3 regions of the Saccharococcus sp. Marseille-Q5394 genome follow, and region 1 is predicted to be linked to each of the others. Evidence: riboswitches for the same ligand, from Rfam matches in the RefSeq annotation. Region 1 holds a riboswitch; each other region holds the start of a gene.

Region 1 (5,587 bases):
TACATTAGTGAATACCTTCGACGCCATCCAGGCATCCATCAGGAAAAGACATTGATGGTCCGGCAACTGGCACCGGGGGAGCATGGACTGCCGATTGAAATTTACGCCTTTGCGAATAGTGTTCAATGGACCGTCTATGAAACTGTGCAAGCTGATATTTTCGATCATCTCTTTGCTGTTGCAGGGGAATTTGGACTCCACGTGTTTCAAAATCCGACGGGCAGTGACCTGAAAGCGTTGAGCCATGAAATAAAAGGCGAGTAAATTGTTCGCAAATTGTTTGGGTGCCTGTGCGATGAACGATTCAGATAATACACTACAATTGTATGAAATAAATGAAGAAGCCGACTAAATCAACATTTAGTCGGCCTCTTTCCGCATTACTATAACTTTTGTTGAATTGTCATTAATGTGTGATGCACAGGCACCGAAGTTAACAGCCATCAATACCGCACGCCATGCCGTCGGGGAAGTCAGGCTTTTGTTTGCGGATTTCCTGATCGATGATTTGTTCAAGTGTTTCCTTGGAATGAATGCCTGCAAACTTAGTGTCACCAATGATGAAAGTCGGCACCGAAGTAATAGTTGCTTCTTCGTATGCTTGGCGAAGTGCTTCTTGATGGACCTCTTTGTATTTTCTCGTTTCTAATGCTTCGCGGTACTCTTTTTGATCTAAGCCGAGTTCACCGGCTAATCGGGTTAGCACGTCGATTTTGCCAATGTCTTGTTCTTCTTGGAAGAAAGCTCGGAGCATCCGGTCATTATATTTATTTCCTATGCCTTTTTCCTTGGCAAATTGATACCCTTCGAATGCCAAGTGTGTGTATGGTTGAGGGGACACTTTTGGAAGGACAATATGAACACCCATCTGTTCAGCCATCGGATAGACGGCCTGTTTCCATGTGCTTTGCAAATAATGATCCTCGGGCTTTAACGTTTCATTTGGATATGGACGCAACTCAAACGGCATCCACTCAACTTCCACGTCTTTTCCTTGGATTGCTTCTAGTAACGGTTTTTCCGCGAGAAGACAAAATGGACATACATAATCGGAATATACCTTTATTTTCACTGTCATCGTTACGACCTCCTTATTCCCTACGGGGTATACAAGTTCAGCTTAACATAAAGATATATGGCTTTGTCCGAGTGGGGCTTGCACATGAATAAAGCCCTTGAAAACTCCGAATGGAGTTGACAAGGGCTTTGGTTCAGACAGGGAATACTAACATTTCCTGTTATGGGATGCAATGCTTTAAATTGTTGTTGCTATCTTATTTTTTGAGCAATCCGAAGAATGAGCTGTAAGCTGCAGCAACTTGGTTGTAATATCCGACAAGCTTGTCCCAAACTGTTGTTTGAACAGTTTGAACAGCTTCTACAGCTGGCTCCTCAGCAGTTTCTTCGTCAGTAGCAGTTTCTTCTGTTACATCCTCAACTTCAGCAGGTACTTCTGCAACGTCGTCGCCTTCAACAGCGTCATCGCCTTCAACAGCGTCGTCGCCTTCAACAGCGTCATCGCCTTCAACAGCGTCGTCACCTTCAACAGCGTCGTCGCCTTCAACAGCGTCGTCGCCTTCAACAGCGTCGTCACCTTCAACAGCGTCGTCGCCTTCAACAGCATCGTCGCCTTCAACAGCATCGTCGCCTTCAACAGCATCGTCACCTTCAACAGCGTCGTCGCCTTCAACAGCATCGTCACCTTCAACAGCGTCGTCGCCTTCAACAGCATCGTCGCCTTCAACAGCGTCGTCGCCTTCAACAGCGTCGTCACCTTCAACAGCATCGTCGCCTTCAACAGCGTCTTCGCCTTCAACAACGTCATCGCCTTCAACAGCGTCGTCGCCTTCAACAGCGTCGTCACCTTCAGCAGGTACTTCTTCTGCCTCTTCACCTGGCAAGACAATTCCGAGGTGATCTTGGATTGCAAGGTTATAGTACTCAATCAAACTTACATAATTTTGTAAGATAGATTTGTACTCATTAATTTGGTCATCTGTTATAATTGAATCGGCTTGGTCAGTTGACGACGTATCTTCAGTGATATTCTCGTCAGCTGGCTTTTCTGTTTCTTCAGCATCTACTTCAGCATCTTCTTCAGCAGGTGCGTCTGTTGCATCTTCTTCATTTACAGGTGCTTCATTAGAATCTTCTTCGTCAACCGGTGACTCTACAGCTTGATCTCCGTCGACAGCTTCGTCTTCTTCAGCAGGTACTTCTACATCTTCGTCAACTGGAGTTTCTTCAACTTCTTCTTCGTCAGCTGGAGTTTCTTCAACTTCTTCTTCGTCAGCTGGAGTTTCGTCAACTTCTTCTTCGTCAACTGGAGTTTCGTCAACTTCTTCTTCGTCAACTGGTGTTTCCTCAACTTCCTCTTCGTCAACTGGAGTTTCGTCAACTTCTTCTTCGTCAGCTGGAGTTTCGTCAACTTCTTCTTCGTCAACTGGTGTTTCCTCAACTTCTTCGTCAACTGGAGTTTCTTCAACTACTTCTTCGTCAGCTGGAGTTTCATCAACTTCCTCTTCATCAGCTGGTGTGTCTGTACCTTCTTCATCTACAGGTACATCTGTATCTTCGTCATCGTTATTAGGTGCGTCTGTGTCATCTTCATCTGTTGTATCATCTTCACCCGGCTCTGCAGCTACGAAGTTTTTATTTGCAATCGTACGCATGAATTTCCCTTTTTCAGGTGAACCCGGAATGCTTGTTGCATAATAGGAAACTTTTTCACCGTGGTTTTTGAACTCTTTTTCACCATTTTCAGCTGCTAAAGCTGAACCGCCAGCTCCAAAAATAGCTGCAGTTAGCATTGACGTCGACATGACAAACGGCAAAATTTTCTTTTTCGTGTTCTTCTCATTACGATTCGTTTCGTTAACCAAGAATGATCAAACTCCCTTTTTTGTTTTTTTTTAACTCGACTACCAGATCATGAAGCGAAAAATAACACTCAGTTTAGTAAGTTGTTATGTACATCCGCCTCCTTCTCAAGATGTTGGAGCGTTTTTTATTATCCTTGCAATAGTTTCACTCGGATAGGTTGCAGTGCCCCATCTGCACATTACCAACAATAACAAAAGTAAATAACAGTAGTGTGACAACCAATTAACAAGTATTCATGGAAATATTAACCTTTGTAATAATAAAAAAGCGTAAGAAAGACTAAAAAGAGGGTAAAAACTAATCGATTTGTCCCTTGTAAGACATTTTATTCCAGTTAGTAAAATGCATAAATTATGCTCACCTTATATGTCCCGTTACTTTATTAACATGTAGAATGAATGGTCTGAATGGTCTAACGTTATATGTTACCAAATATTACATAGACCTTGCATGACTAGTAATCTATGTTATAGTGTAGTAGAAAACTGAAAAGAGTTAACCACTGGGGGAGTCTTTGTGAAAGACTGAGACGTGTATCGATACGCGGACCCTTCGAACCTGATCTGGCTCATACCAGCGTAGGGAAGTGGGTCGCACGTCTTCCAAAGGTTATCTTACGCCGATATGCGAGCCGCTTCTTCAACGATTGTGTTGAGTGAAGCGGCTTTTTTGGTTTTCCAAAACTTTAAAGGAGTGGTTGGAATGACGTTTTGTGAAGAGGTACGGAAGGAATGTGACGATGTTTGGGAGGCAAGCTTCCATCATCCGTTCATCGCAGCGCTTGCTGAAGGGACTTTGCCAGAGGATGTGTTCAAACAGTATGTCCTGCAAGACTCGTACTATTTGAAGCACTTTGCGAAAGTGCATGCAATGGCAGCAGTGCAGGCAACGGATTTATTGACGGTGCAACGGTTTGCACAACATGCGGATGGAACATGCGGGGCAGAGATTTCATTGCATGAAGGTTTCTTTGGCTTGTTGGGAGTTACGGATGAGGACATTGAAAACTTTGAGCCGGCGCCGACAGCGTATGCGTACACTTCGCATTTATACCGGGCGGCGTTGGAAGGTGACTTGGCCACGACGTTGTCCGCATTGCTTCCATGTTATTGGTTGTATTACGAAATCGGCGAGCGGCTGAAGGACGCGAAACCGGACCACCCGATTTATGACAAATGGATTGCCACGTACAGTTCTGAATGGTTCGAACAGGCAACCCGTGAACAGATCGACCGTTTGAATAAATTGACGGAAGATCTTTCGGATAAAAGACGCGGACAATTAAAAGCTCATTTCATTAAAAGCGTCCACTATGAATTGCAGTTTTGGGAAATGGCTTGGACAAAGCAATCATGGTCTCTTGAAACAAAAGGGGTGCATGTATAAATGGCTCAATTTTCATTGCTGAAAGAACTGCGTACGCAAAACCCGTTAGTTCATTGCATCACGAATATGGTCGTTGCAAACTTTCAAGCGAATGGCCTGCTGGCATTGGGCGCTTCTCCGATCATGGCGGAAGCAATCGAGGAGGCGGCGGATGTATCCTCCGTTTCCTCCTGTACGTTGCTCAACATCGGGACGCTAGATCCTTCGGCTGTTGAATCAATGATTGCTGCTGGAAAAGTTTCTTCTATTAAAGGGCGGCCACTCGTATTGGATCCGGTGGGAGCTGGGGCAACCGCTTTCCGAAAACAGACGGTCGCTACACTTCTGAAGGAATTGGATATTACGCTTATCCGCGGAAATGCCGGTGAAATTGCATCCATTGCGGGTGTTGAATGGGAAGTGAAAGGTGTCGATGCAGGAGACGGATCGGCAAATATTGAGGAGGCGGCGAAAGATGTGGCTCGCCGCCACCGTTGCCTCGTCGCTGTTACCGGCGAGACCGACATCGTGACAGATGGTGAAAAGCTCATCCGGATCACAGGAGGGCATCCGCTCATGAGTAAAATTACAGGTATGGGCTGCCTGTTAAGCGCGGTTTCCGCCGCATTCCTGTCCGTCGGTAAACATTCGCCGATTGACGCGGTTGCTTACAGTCTCGCCTTTTACAAAAGAGCGGGTGAATTAGCGGCTGAACTAGCTTCGGGTCCGGGGGATTTTGCGGTTTATTTCCTGAATGCTTTACACCAATTGGGCGATGAAGCAATCGATGCCGACCGATTCATTGTTGAAGAGGGGGTTGTGAAATGACTTCAGTTGCTCTGACGATTGCAGGTTCGGATAGTGGCGGCGGGGCAGGGATCCAAGCCGATCTGAAAACATTCCAGGAGCTTGGCACGTTCGGAACATCCGTATTGACGGCAGTAACTGCACAGAATACGCTTGGCGTTCATGCAGTTCAACCGATTGAGACGGACATCGTCATCGCGCAGATTGATGCAGTGCTGAATGATTTCACAGTTGGTGCTGCTAAAACGGGAATGCTGTTTTCAGGTGAAATTATCGAGGCAGTCGCGGATACATTGAGCCAATATGAAAGGATCCCTTTAGTCATTGATCCCGTCATGATTGCGAAAGGCGGCGCTTCGCTTCTTCAGGAGGCAGCGATTGCAGCTTTGAAGGAGCGCCTCATTCCGACGGCGACCCTTCTGACGCCCAATATACCTGAAGCGGAAGTGCTGACGGGAATGACGATTGTGTCAATGCACGATATGGAGAATGCCGCGAATCAATTGCTTCGGATGGGGGCCGGGGCCGTTCT
Region 2 (5,587 bases), 380 kb from region 1:
ATGCTGTTGGCGTTCTGACGATACAAGAAGAAGATGAAGAGGTCGTAAAAAGTTGGGGATTTGGTTTATATAACAATGAAAATAATGATGAACATATAAAAGCATTGTATGCAAGAATTTTTATGACAATTGAGGAACTACATCTTTAATAGAATCGGTTACTTGAAGATTGAACTGCTTTGAGGGTTCTATTTCTTGTTTACATAAAGTTGCAGGTTAGTTGCAGGTGTTGTTTACCGTGTGTTCAACAATCAGGCCATGCAGTTTAATAAAAGCTTTGTGAGAAGGGGTACTATAACAATGAAAAGCTGGTCAGGTTCAGCAGGTATTTGTATCAATGAACATAAGGAAATACTAATGGTCAAAAGTTTTGGGTCAGAGAGATGGGCGGTACCTTCTGGTGGTATTGAAGAAGGCGAAAGTCCAGAGGAATGTTGCATTCGGGAGATTAAAGAAGAAACGGGATATGACGTGAAAGTCATCAAAAAATTAAAAGTTAAAGAAACAACCATTAAAAATATAAAAGTAAAGACATATTATTTCAGGGTGGAAAAGATCGGCGACAGCAGTGGAATTAATGATCCTGATCAAATTATTGTCGAAGCCGATTGGAAATCCTTGTCTGATATAAAAACTATTAACCACGTCTATCCCGAAGATTTAGAGTTACTACTAGAACAATATAAACATCTTGAACAATCGGTCGCGTTCGAATAAAAAGGACCCTAAACATGTCCTTTTTCAATAGTAATCAATAATGCCTCTTAACAGAGCCTGCAATAAGAATTACCTTTTCATGTCTTTACTGTTGCCATGCAGCTAAAAATTTAAGATATACTCCAATTGATTGGAGTGGAGATCGGCGACCCCAGCGAACGCCGTTACGAAGAACGGCGTTTGCGAGCAATGTTTTTTCGACCCTGAGGGAGCAGGATGCCTTAATTTCTGCAAAAAGCGCAGAAATACGGCAAATCGAACCCTTCGCTGTTCGATTGGCTGAAGCCGTGCCCGCGGAAAGCGTCCGATCGGAACGGAAATCAATTATATTTGTAGTGGGTTAGAACATTTACTATCTACCCTAACATATTTCACTCACTATGCCTTCCTTCCCTATCATTTCAATACTTTCACGCCGTGGTAGACATTCCAGATGACGACGATAACAAACAGCAGTCCGTAGATGAGCATGAACAGGAAAGGGGCCAGTCCCCAAAAGTCGAATTGCCCTGTCAACATTGTGTACATCCTCGATTCATAGGAAATCATCGAAAACGTAAACAGGATGAAGCCGGCAATAAGGAGCACGACTGGAATAAGATGCGAGATAAGCGAACGTTTCGCATGCCCTTTCACGTCATGATCATCCGTGACAAAAAAGACGATTGCAGGCAAGAGAAGCGGTGAAAAGAAGATGCTGAAATAACAGAGGGCTGATAATAGTTTATTATTGGTCATAGGCTTACCTCCCGCAATTCTAATAAGTAGTTTACAATTCATCTTGCTTATAAGTACTGTAACATATACAATGTATACGACAATTGAATTACATGACCACAAGGGGTGCCTATAAGGCTGAGATTGGATATTCGTCCTAACCCTTCGAACCTGTAAGTTCATACTTGCGTAGGGATGTGGATGGAAACTGACAACGATCGATGTCTCGGTTCTATCCGGGATGTCGTTTTTTTGTTGCGAAAAAGTTTTAAAGCTGTTTAGTAACCGTAACCATGATGGGCATGTTTCAAACGTATCCATATATGTGATACCCGGTCGAGGCAGAAAAAACGCTTTTTCATTCCGTATCCCTCCGACTAAAAAAGGGGGAATTACAATTGGATCGCAAAAGACTTCAGTTAATGTTGGAGGTTGCCATTCTAGGAGCTTTATCGTTTGTATTGGATAACTTGACGCTATTTAAAATGCCTCAAGGCGGGTCCGTCACCTTATCAATGTTGCCGATCATCTTGATGGCATATCGATGGGGAGTTTCTGGCGGTTTATTGACCGGATTGATATCGGGTCTCCTGCAAGCTGTTATAGGGGGCTATATCATCCACCCCGTGCAAGGCGCTTTAGATTATTTTGTCGCATACACGGTTGTTGGATTGGCGGCGTCCACACTCAGATGGCTGATTAATAGCAAAGCGGCTGGACGCAAAGGCTCGATGGCTGCAGCAATAATTGTCGGGACGGTGTTGGGCGGCCTTCTTCGGTACTTGGCCCACTTTATTGGCGGTATGGTGTTTTTCGCTGAATATGCCGGAGACCAGCCGGCTTGGTTGTACTCCTTGGTATACAATGGATCCTATATGATTCCATCCATCATATTGTGTGCAATCGTAGCAGTTGTTCTTTTCACATCCGCGCCTAGACTTATTCAAAGAACATAAAAATAGCAGGGGTATGTGTCATCATGCTCCTGCTATTTTTTAATGCGTACGTCTGCCTGAAAACAGGAAGATGCATGCTATGATGACTGCTGATAAAAAGATGGCAGCTGCGGATATGAACAGCTCCTCCGTCCCGTTTTTAACGGCAATGCCGATAAACGCCCAAACAAAAACGAGATTCATCACATAATCCTTGTAGTGGTACATAAAATGTAAAGCGAAAGCCGTGGAAATCGTTAAAAAGATGACGGCCCATAAAGGATCACTTAACCCGAACCCAGTCCAACCATGGATCATTAGAAGATAACTGAAGTTCGAGATGGTCGTAATGAAAATCCACCCAGTGAGCAGGCTAAATGGCACTCTGCCAAGCAATCGGTTTTCCCGTTTCGGGAAGGTACCATATAAAGTGAGCAACACAATGAGAAGAACTATTTTCGTAATGACGGTTCCGGTGAACAATCCGAAGTGCCAAAGGACAATCCAAGCAATATGGAGAAGACAACTTAATACGAAAAGGTAAGTGAAGCGGTTTCGATGTGCGGAGCTCATCTCGTGGCAAGTCTTTTTGAAATTGAAAATCCAGAAAAAAAGCATGATATAGAGCAACCAACAGATGATCAATACATAGTCTGCCGGAATGAAAAGCAACGGCAGCCGATTTGTTATATCGCTTGTTGTGTTTCCATTCAGTGAGTAAAAGCTTGCGGTTATATTCAATAGTATGACTGTACATAGCGACAGGGTCATAAGAAGTATTCTAGACATAGTACATCCTCCCTCAGAACAGTATACATAGGAATGGGGGACTGTGCGAAGGAAAGTATGAAGTTTCCGTCACAAATCCATTATTTCGAATGCCGAAGATTCATGGTATAATAAAAACATGATTTAATTACAATTTTCCGAATGATTAGGGGGACTATAATTGACTACGACAAAAACATATTCACAAGTATGGGATTTAGATGTATTTTTCAAAGGCGGCAGCGGTTCGGAGCAGCTTCGTACTCACCTTGATACGGTAAAAGAGCAAATCGGTGCATTGGAAAACCTTGCAATTGCCACGCAAACACCTACAACCGTGGAAGATGCGGATCAAATTCTTCATGTAATTGATGAAATCAAAAACACTGCGAAGAATCTTAGGGAAGCGGGAGCGGTCATTGGATGTTTCATCGCCGCGAATACGAAAGATAAAAAAGCGCTTCTTCTCCAAGCTGAAGTTTCCTCGTTAGGAGCGAGGTTCCAGCCAGCCATTTTGAAGATCAAACTAGCAATTGCTAAGACTAAAGAAACTGTTTGGAAAGACTTGTTGGCGACCGAGCAACTATCCCAATTCGATTTTATTCTACAAGAATGGCGCGAAGAAGTTCAATTGAAACTGTCCGAGGAGGAAGAAAACCTTATCACTGCACTAAGTGTCGATGGGTACCAAGGGTGGGGCCAATTATATGATCGGCTTGTCGGGGACATTACGATTGAAATGACAATTGATGGGGAAGAGAAGAAGCTTTCCGTTGGCCAGGCGAATAATTTGAGCTCCCATGCAGATGTCGAAGTACGCAAGGAAGCGTTTAATAAACTTGAAGACGCATGGGGGGCGAAAGAGGATTTCTTTGCCTCAACATTGAACCACCTTGCAGGATTCCGCTTGGCTGTCTATAAGAAGCGCGACTGGGATTCCGTTCTGAAAGAGCCTCTCATGCGGAATCGGATGAGCCAAGAGACGCTTGACGCAATGTGGGGGGCTATCAGTGACAATAAAGCCCCTTTTGTAGAATATCTGAAGCGAAAAGCCGAACTATTGGGAAATGAAAATATGAATTGGTATGATTTAGATGCACCTGTCACTTCATCCACGAAGGAAATGCCGTTCCAAGAAGGCGCTGAATTCATCTTGGAGCACTTCGGCAAGTTCGGTCCGGAACTCGAGTCATTTTCGAGGAAAGCATTTGAGGATAGCTGGATCGAAGCGGAAGACCGGGCGGATAAACGTCCGGGAGGATTCTGTACGGGCATGCCGATTTCAGAACAATCCCGCATATTCATGACATATAGCGGCTCCATGTCCAATGTGGCGACGTTGGCACATGAACTGGGTCATGCGTTCCATTCATACGCATTGCGACCAGTCCATTATATGAACCGGCAATACGCAATGGGAGTTGCAGAGACGGCCTCCACTTTCGCTGAAATGATCGTCGCTGACGCTGCCGTCAAGTCGGCGGAAACAGAAGAGGAAAAACTAGCATTGCTTGAGGATAAAATCCAACGCAGTGTGGCATTCTTCATGAATATCCATGCACGCTTCCTGTTCGAGACGCGCTTTTACGAAGAAAGGAAAAATGGAGTGGTGCCTGCTGCAAGATTGAATGAGTTGATGGCTGAAGCACAAAGAGAGGCATATGGAGGAGCTCTTGATACAGTTCATCCGCATTTCTGGGCTTCGAAGCTGCACTTTTATATTACGGGGACACCATTCTATAACTTCCCGTATACATTCGGATACCTGTTCTCATTGAGCATTTATGCGAAAGCCATTGAAGAAGGGGAATCGTTTGAACAGAAATATATGGCTCTCTTGCGCGACACGGCCGTCATGTCAGTCGAGGATCTTGCGATGAAGCATCTCGGTGAAGATATAACTAAAGAGGAATTCTGGGCAAAAGGTGTGGCGTTATGTGTGAAAGACGTAGAAGAATTTTTGAAAATAGCTTCCGAAGAAAGGTGAAGACGCATTGATTCTGCTTGAAGGGCGAACTTGTTATTTGCGTATATTGACAGAAGACGATGCAGCGATATTCACCCAGTTGCTCAAAGCAAATCGGGAATATTGGACGGTCTTTGAGCCTCGTCATGAATCGAGCTACTATACGGTTTCTGTCCAACGGGATAAGATAAGGGAATCCATTTATCAAATGAGAGATCGGCGCGAATATAATTTTGGGATTTTTGACGCCGAAACAAGCAGGTTGATCGGTCATATATCGTTATACAGTATTAAAAGGCTGCCTTTTTCAAGTGGTTTCGTCGGTTATTCAATCGACGAACGGGAAACAGGAAGAGGTCTTGCGACAGAAGCGGTAAGAATCGTTACGAAATTCGCATTCGAAACCGTCTCGCTGCATCGGGTGGAGGCGTTCGTCTCTCCCCGTAATGCCGGTTCGGTCAGAGTGCTGGAGAATGCCGGTTTT
Region 3 (5,587 bases), 350 kb from region 1:
AACTTCCCAGTCAAAGCACCATCTTGCATTAATAAAGCCGAATCCGCCACATGAAACGCAAACTCCATATCATGTGTGACAATCAGGAAGGTCGTCCCTTCCCTTGCCCGCTCGTCAATCAACCCGAACAGCTCCACCATGGATGCGGCGTCTTGCCCCGATGTCGGTTCATCCATCAAAATGATTTCCCTGCCATCGCACAGCATTGCAGCGATCGCCACTCGTCTCTTCTGTCCATGGCTCACGGCAAACGGATGGGCCTCTGCAACCGCCGCCAAGTGCAAACGAGATAGCAATTCTTCTGCATCCGCCCCGCCGCCGAAAGCAATCTCATCCCGTACCGTTTTCGTAACGAATAAGAATTCCGGTGATTGAGGGACATATCCTAAATGTGAAGGGCGCACAGTTCCACTTGCAGGAATCAAATTGCATAATGCTTTCAGCAACGTCGATTTGCCGCTCCCATTCGGTCCGGCCAGAATTGTAACTTCTCCCCGGTTCAATGAGAATGAAACGTCTTTTAGAAATGACTCCGTGCCGACGTTTGCCACTTCCAATGACTGACCTTCCTGTTTGCTGCTGATCCTTTTGCTCATTGGATTCACGTCATTTATTCGCTCCAGCTGAATTTCACGATCGAAAAAACCTCCCCATAAATCGAGCCGATGCTCAATCGCCAAGATTGTCAGAGACTGTTCCTGTTGAAGCTCATCCAGCCAACTAATGAACTGCTTTGCGGTATACGGATCTAAATGGGAGATCGGTTCATCGAGCAGTAGGATTTCCGGCTCCATGATCAATGCACATGCTGTCGCAATCCGCTGCTTTTGCCCTCCGGATAGCTGTTGGATGACGGAATGACGGAACTTGGTCAATCCTGTCAAATCCAATACGTCTTTAATCCGTCCATCCATTTCCTCCCGCTCCACATTCAAGTTTTCAAGCGTGAAGGCAAGCTCCTCTTCGACCGTCATCATGCAGAACTGTGCATCCGGATCTTGGAAAACGGTCGCAATCCGGTGATTCACTTCACCCGGCGAATAGTTCTGGCTTTCTTTATCAAATAAAGTAACGGAACCCTTTACGATGCCATCGCAGTTTTCCGGGTACAGCCGGTTGCATAAATAAAGCAATGTCGTTTTTCCGCTCCCGCTGGGCCCCGTTATGACAACCCTTTCCCCTCTTGCCACGGAGAATGAAAGATCTTCAAGAATCCATTCCTCCTCGTCGGGATAACGGAAACTTACATTATCGAACCGGATCACTTCACGCACGCGCCTCACCTTTTTTCGCACGCGTAATCGGATAGCCTCGGAGTGATCCCGTAGCGAGCAGTCCATCGACGACCGCCTTGCCCCCAATGCCCGCTATGACCGCGCCGCTGGCAATCCGGATACCGAGCATGAGCAGCACATAACCTGTGCTGAACACCGTGAATCCACCTAGGAAATAACCATAAATGAAGCTGAATACCGAGGCGCCGACACCCGCCAGCATTAGCACCCATATATCAAATCGCCGATAGCGCGTTGCGGCGAAAGCCGCCTCGGCCCCTAGCCCTTGAATAATACCTGCGAGAATCAAACGCGGACCGACCGCATTTCCTAATAGCACCTCGATGGCAGCTGCAATCGTTTCCGAAATGACCGCAGCCCCAGGTTTCCGGATAATATACATGCAAATGATCGACACGATGAACCAAATGCCAAAAATCCATTCATAAGCGATTGGGCCTATGAACCCGGCCCAAATATTCCCTACGTGCAAAAACAACAAATAGACAATCCCGAACACGACAGAAAACAGCGACATGAGGACAACCTCTTTCAACTTCCACGACTTAAGCATGTTACAGTCCTCCGTGCGACGGACTGTTGATGCTCATCGAAACCGTCATGACCAGATGCTTGTGCTCTTCAGAACGCACATTGCTGAAAGCCTCTTCATAAAATGCAAACACATCATGGATATCCCCATGGATGCCGCTCGCATAATGCATCGATTCATTAAAGACACCCTGCTCCTTCGCCCTATCCACTTCGCGATAAATGATGTCCATATACGACGGATTATTCATCGGATACAGCGCAAATTGAGATGACACATATTGCTTCGTAGCATCTGTATTCGCGATGTTCTCGCCTTTTTCCAAATACGCGTCGCCCGCCGTATCACCCGGGCACCCTGCCGAAAACGTCCCGGACAATGCAATATGCTTGCCGGTTTTCGCGGCATGCAACGCAATCGCCTTCGCAACGTTAAAGACATGAATCTGCTTGCCGCGAATGACGGTAGAGACATCGTCTGTATGCATCCAAACATTCGACGTATCTGTTAATTCAAGCGCTCCTTTAATTACACTTACAAAATCATCTGCCATCGGATATAACGAAAAACGAAATCCGACGATTGGACTTAATCCACATTCCATTTCCTTCGACCTCCCGAAAAATTTTCATAAAAAAAACTACATCCCGGAAGATGTAGCACTTCTCCAATATGAAACAATCGGAAAGCCACTACACTTCCCCACGCAGGTATTATCCTGATCGGGTCGTAAGGGATCGGAGCTCTTGCTCGCATCTCAGCCAATAGTGGGCACCCCTAGTGCAGAATCGGTATGTAGTTGGTTTTTATGTTGCCATTAGTATAGACGAAGAATTTTTACTTGTAAATGAAATCTGGCAAACTCGTACTTTCGTCTATAGTGTAGAGTGCCATTCTTGCAGATGCGCATAAAATCTTCCATTCACGCATAAAGTCACGTAATTGCGCATAAACTCGAGGATTCACGCATAAATCCATGAATGCACGCATAAACATGATTAAAAGCTCATAAATCGCAGTAATCACGCATAACTGCACTAGCATGGAGTTTTCACCCTACATCTTCCTGCTCATTTTCACGTCAAATCCAGGATGTGTGACATATTCTTGATACTCCACATTCCCGTCAAACTTAAAATACTCATCAATACGGGCTCGGATTGCGGGCTGCGTAATATACGCAAGCACTTCATCCTTAGGAACCCACTTGCAATCCGACGTCTCGTCCGATGTGCAAAGCTCTCCGCCAACCGGCTTGCAGGCAAAGTCGAACATTATTTTTGTCGGGACGTCGGTCACTCCGTCATACCATTTATAAATGGCTGAATTTGTATACACGCCAATCAAGTGGCTCACTTCCACATCGATGCCGCTCTCCTCTTTCACTTCCCGGATTACGCCATCCATCAAATTCTCCCCGACTTCAACCTGCCCACCTGGAAATACCCATCCGCCGTGTTCAGTTTTCACGATTAACATGTTGCCTTCCCTGTCTTCAACAAGCCCTCCACAAGCTACAATATGCGTCGGCCATGCCATTTTTCCCATCCCCTTTTCATTGAATGAATAAATTCTACCAATATTCCGATAATAAAGATAGAGTTAAGAAATCCACCTGCCGCTTAAACAAGCAACAGATGGACAATAGCTCTATTCAATTTGTAACTTTGGCTGTGTAATAAGCCTCGAGGTCTTTGGAGTATTTATTCATGGATGAAGGAGAAACTTCAAACCATTCAGCGATTTCCTTCAATGGCATGGAAATCGGTTCAAAAAATGAATTATCTTGTCCGAAACGAATTGCGCCTGCGGCAATCGCCATTTCCTTCCGTGCATTGGGCTGCTGCTCCACTAAAAAGTCTTCAACTACATCTAGCAGCTCTTTCGGGTCTCGATTGTGCTTTTCCAAAAATTCAATTGCAGATAACAGAACGCCAGCTTCGAAATTGGTGAATTCGCCGCCTTCATACCCATCGTCACCAAGGCATTTCCAGAAATCCAATGCATTTTCTTTCAGGAAAGTTGAAACCGAAAGTGCTTCTTCAGATGAAAACCTTTTTGCGAATTCCTGAATTGCATTCGTATGGTCCGTTGGGAAAAAGAGTAAGCTTGATACAGCCAAATAGTGATTTTTATCATCCGTACCGTCAGGCAACACGAAGCAGAACAAGTGGACCCCAACAGGTACCGGCTTTTCACTCTCCCTGCGAAGCTTGATTATTTCATCATTAAAAATCATTTGTACCGTTATATATGTATCATCCACTTCGATAACTTCCCCGATGAACGATCGCGGGTTTTGCCACGTCTCAACCACTCGTAATACAGATGGCCGCAATAGCTTTTTCTTCTGTTTGTCCAAATACCCTAACCAAATATCAGATCGATGGTTGAAAAAGAACTCATCCATCGCAATCGCCTCAATCATTTCTTCGGGCATGTAAGTGCCTAACGACTGTTTCCATTCATTCGCCAGCTTCAAATATTCAGGGATATCCTTCCGCTCTGGATACTCGTCGTAGAAAGTCTGCAATGCACGTTCCAGTTCATCTTGTTGAACAGTTTCAATGGAAACTGCATTTTTCGACTGACAACATTTCTTATATTTCTTCCCGCTGCCACAAAGACAAGGATCATTACGTCCGATCATTTCAAAACACTTCCTTCATAAAAGTAGAACCTATCCAGTTTACCATTTTTCTGGCGTTTCTGGAACAGTCCCAAATTCATGTTTTTAGCACCTTAATGAATCTATGTTCGTTATATAGAACAAGCAGCATCTTTGTAGGACATACACGGATTTGTCATATAGGAGTTGAATGGCGAATACAATCTAATTGGTGACTATGAATAGACGGGAGGAATGTGAGTAATTGATTCAAGGGGTCGGCAAACTGTAAGGAGAATACATGGAATGGAGTGGGGTTTTGGGTTATACGGATAACTATGAAAGGGATGCCTACGGGATTATCGCTTTTTGGTTACGGAACGATTATGACCACGGCCGATTTTTCGACAGGGAAATTAGTCATTACGAAACTGAATTGGCTCGTGCCAACCTAAATAACATTCAGCGGTTAGGTAGAATTTGGCAGAAAGCGGAATCGAAAACAGGCGATCTTGGCACCTTGATTGACGAAGCACAACATGCCACACGGGAATTCCATAGCTTGCTCGCGTATACTATGGATAAATCACTACACTGCGATGTTATAATTTCTACGCCAGTATCACTCCTAGACCATATGGTGCGCGAATCCGAAGAATCTCAACGGGTGTATAAGCTGATGGAAAGCGGAGGCCAAGTTTCCCCGGCAGATGCTATCATTCATGAAACCGTCTTTTGGCTGCGACAAATGGCGGATCATCTCGGTTATATACGACATTACTCGGACGTATCGAATTACGAAGTGAACTTTGAAGTGACGAAGATGATGCAAAAATTCGAGCGGCTTTACATGCAAGCGACTGCACTCCGAACAATGATACGCAGACCGCGCAATGAAACGATTCCAATTTTGACGCATTTCAAGGAAATGATCATTCAAGAAGCGAAAAGCCTGGAAGAATTCAAATTGGAACTTGACGCACTCATTAAAAAATGTGCAATTGCTACAACTTCTCCACCTGATTTGCTGGAGCATATCGCGCGGGAAGCACATCATCTGTGGAGGAACTTGGAAGACGAAAGAATAACATAAAATCAGCCTTATCCAGTAAGAATGTACGCCCGGCATTTGATGATATTTCATCAGATGCC

What was found. Region 1 has a riboswitch for thiamine pyrophosphate ahead of tenA (thiaminase II). Riboswitches for the same ligand answer to the same signal wherever they lie in the genome.
Region 2: linked by a shared signal. The riboswitch ahead of thiT (energy-coupled thiamine transporter ThiT) and the one ahead of tenA (thiaminase II) in region 1 are both predicted to bind thiamine pyrophosphate.
Region 3: linked by a shared signal. The riboswitch ahead of OC538_RS15475 (Ykof family thiamine-binding protein) and the one ahead of tenA (thiaminase II) in region 1 are both predicted to bind thiamine pyrophosphate.

The regions. Positions count from the first base shown of each region.
Region 1 covers NZ_CAMPPQ010000002.1:630,909-636,495, forward strand. Annotated here, with positions in the region: gene OC538_RS13750 (mechanosensitive ion channel family protein) at 1-264, shown strand, start outside; gene OC538_RS13755 (DsbA family protein) at 434-1,078, opposite strand; gene OC538_RS17985 (pentapeptide repeat-containing protein) at 2,165-2,590, shown strand; TPP riboswitch at 3,378-3,485, shown strand; gene tenA (thiaminase II) at 3,586-4,269, shown strand; gene thiM (hydroxyethylthiazole kinase) at 4,270-5,076, shown strand; gene thiD (bifunctional hydroxymethylpyrimidine kinase/phosphomethylpyrimidine kinase) at 5,073-5,587, shown strand, end outside.
Region 2 covers NZ_CAMPPQ010000002.1:1,009,437-1,015,023, forward strand. Annotated here, with positions in the region: gene OC538_RS15610 (hypothetical protein) at 1-149, shown strand, start outside; gene OC538_RS15615 (NUDIX hydrolase) at 301-717, shown strand; gene OC538_RS15620 (DUF4870 domain-containing protein) at 1,114-1,455, opposite strand; TPP riboswitch at 1,547-1,647, shown strand; gene thiT (energy-coupled thiamine transporter ThiT) at 1,833-2,390, shown strand; gene OC538_RS15630 (tryptophan-rich sensory protein) at 2,430-3,158, opposite strand; gene OC538_RS15635 (M3 family oligoendopeptidase) at 3,319-5,124, shown strand; gene OC538_RS15640 (GNAT family N-acetyltransferase) at 5,132-5,587, shown strand, end outside.
Region 3 covers NZ_CAMPPQ010000002.1:977,119-982,705, reverse strand. Annotated here, with positions in the region: gene OC538_RS15485 (ABC transporter ATP-binding protein) at 1-1,274, opposite strand, end outside; gene OC538_RS15480 (ECF transporter S component) at 1,267-1,848, opposite strand; gene OC538_RS15475 (Ykof family thiamine-binding protein) at 1,850-2,431, opposite strand; TPP riboswitch at 2,510-2,616, opposite strand; gene OC538_RS15470 (NUDIX hydrolase) at 2,884-3,366, opposite strand; gene OC538_RS15465 (YecA family protein) at 3,482-4,477, opposite strand; gene OC538_RS15460 (DUF2935 domain-containing protein) at 4,737-5,528, shown strand.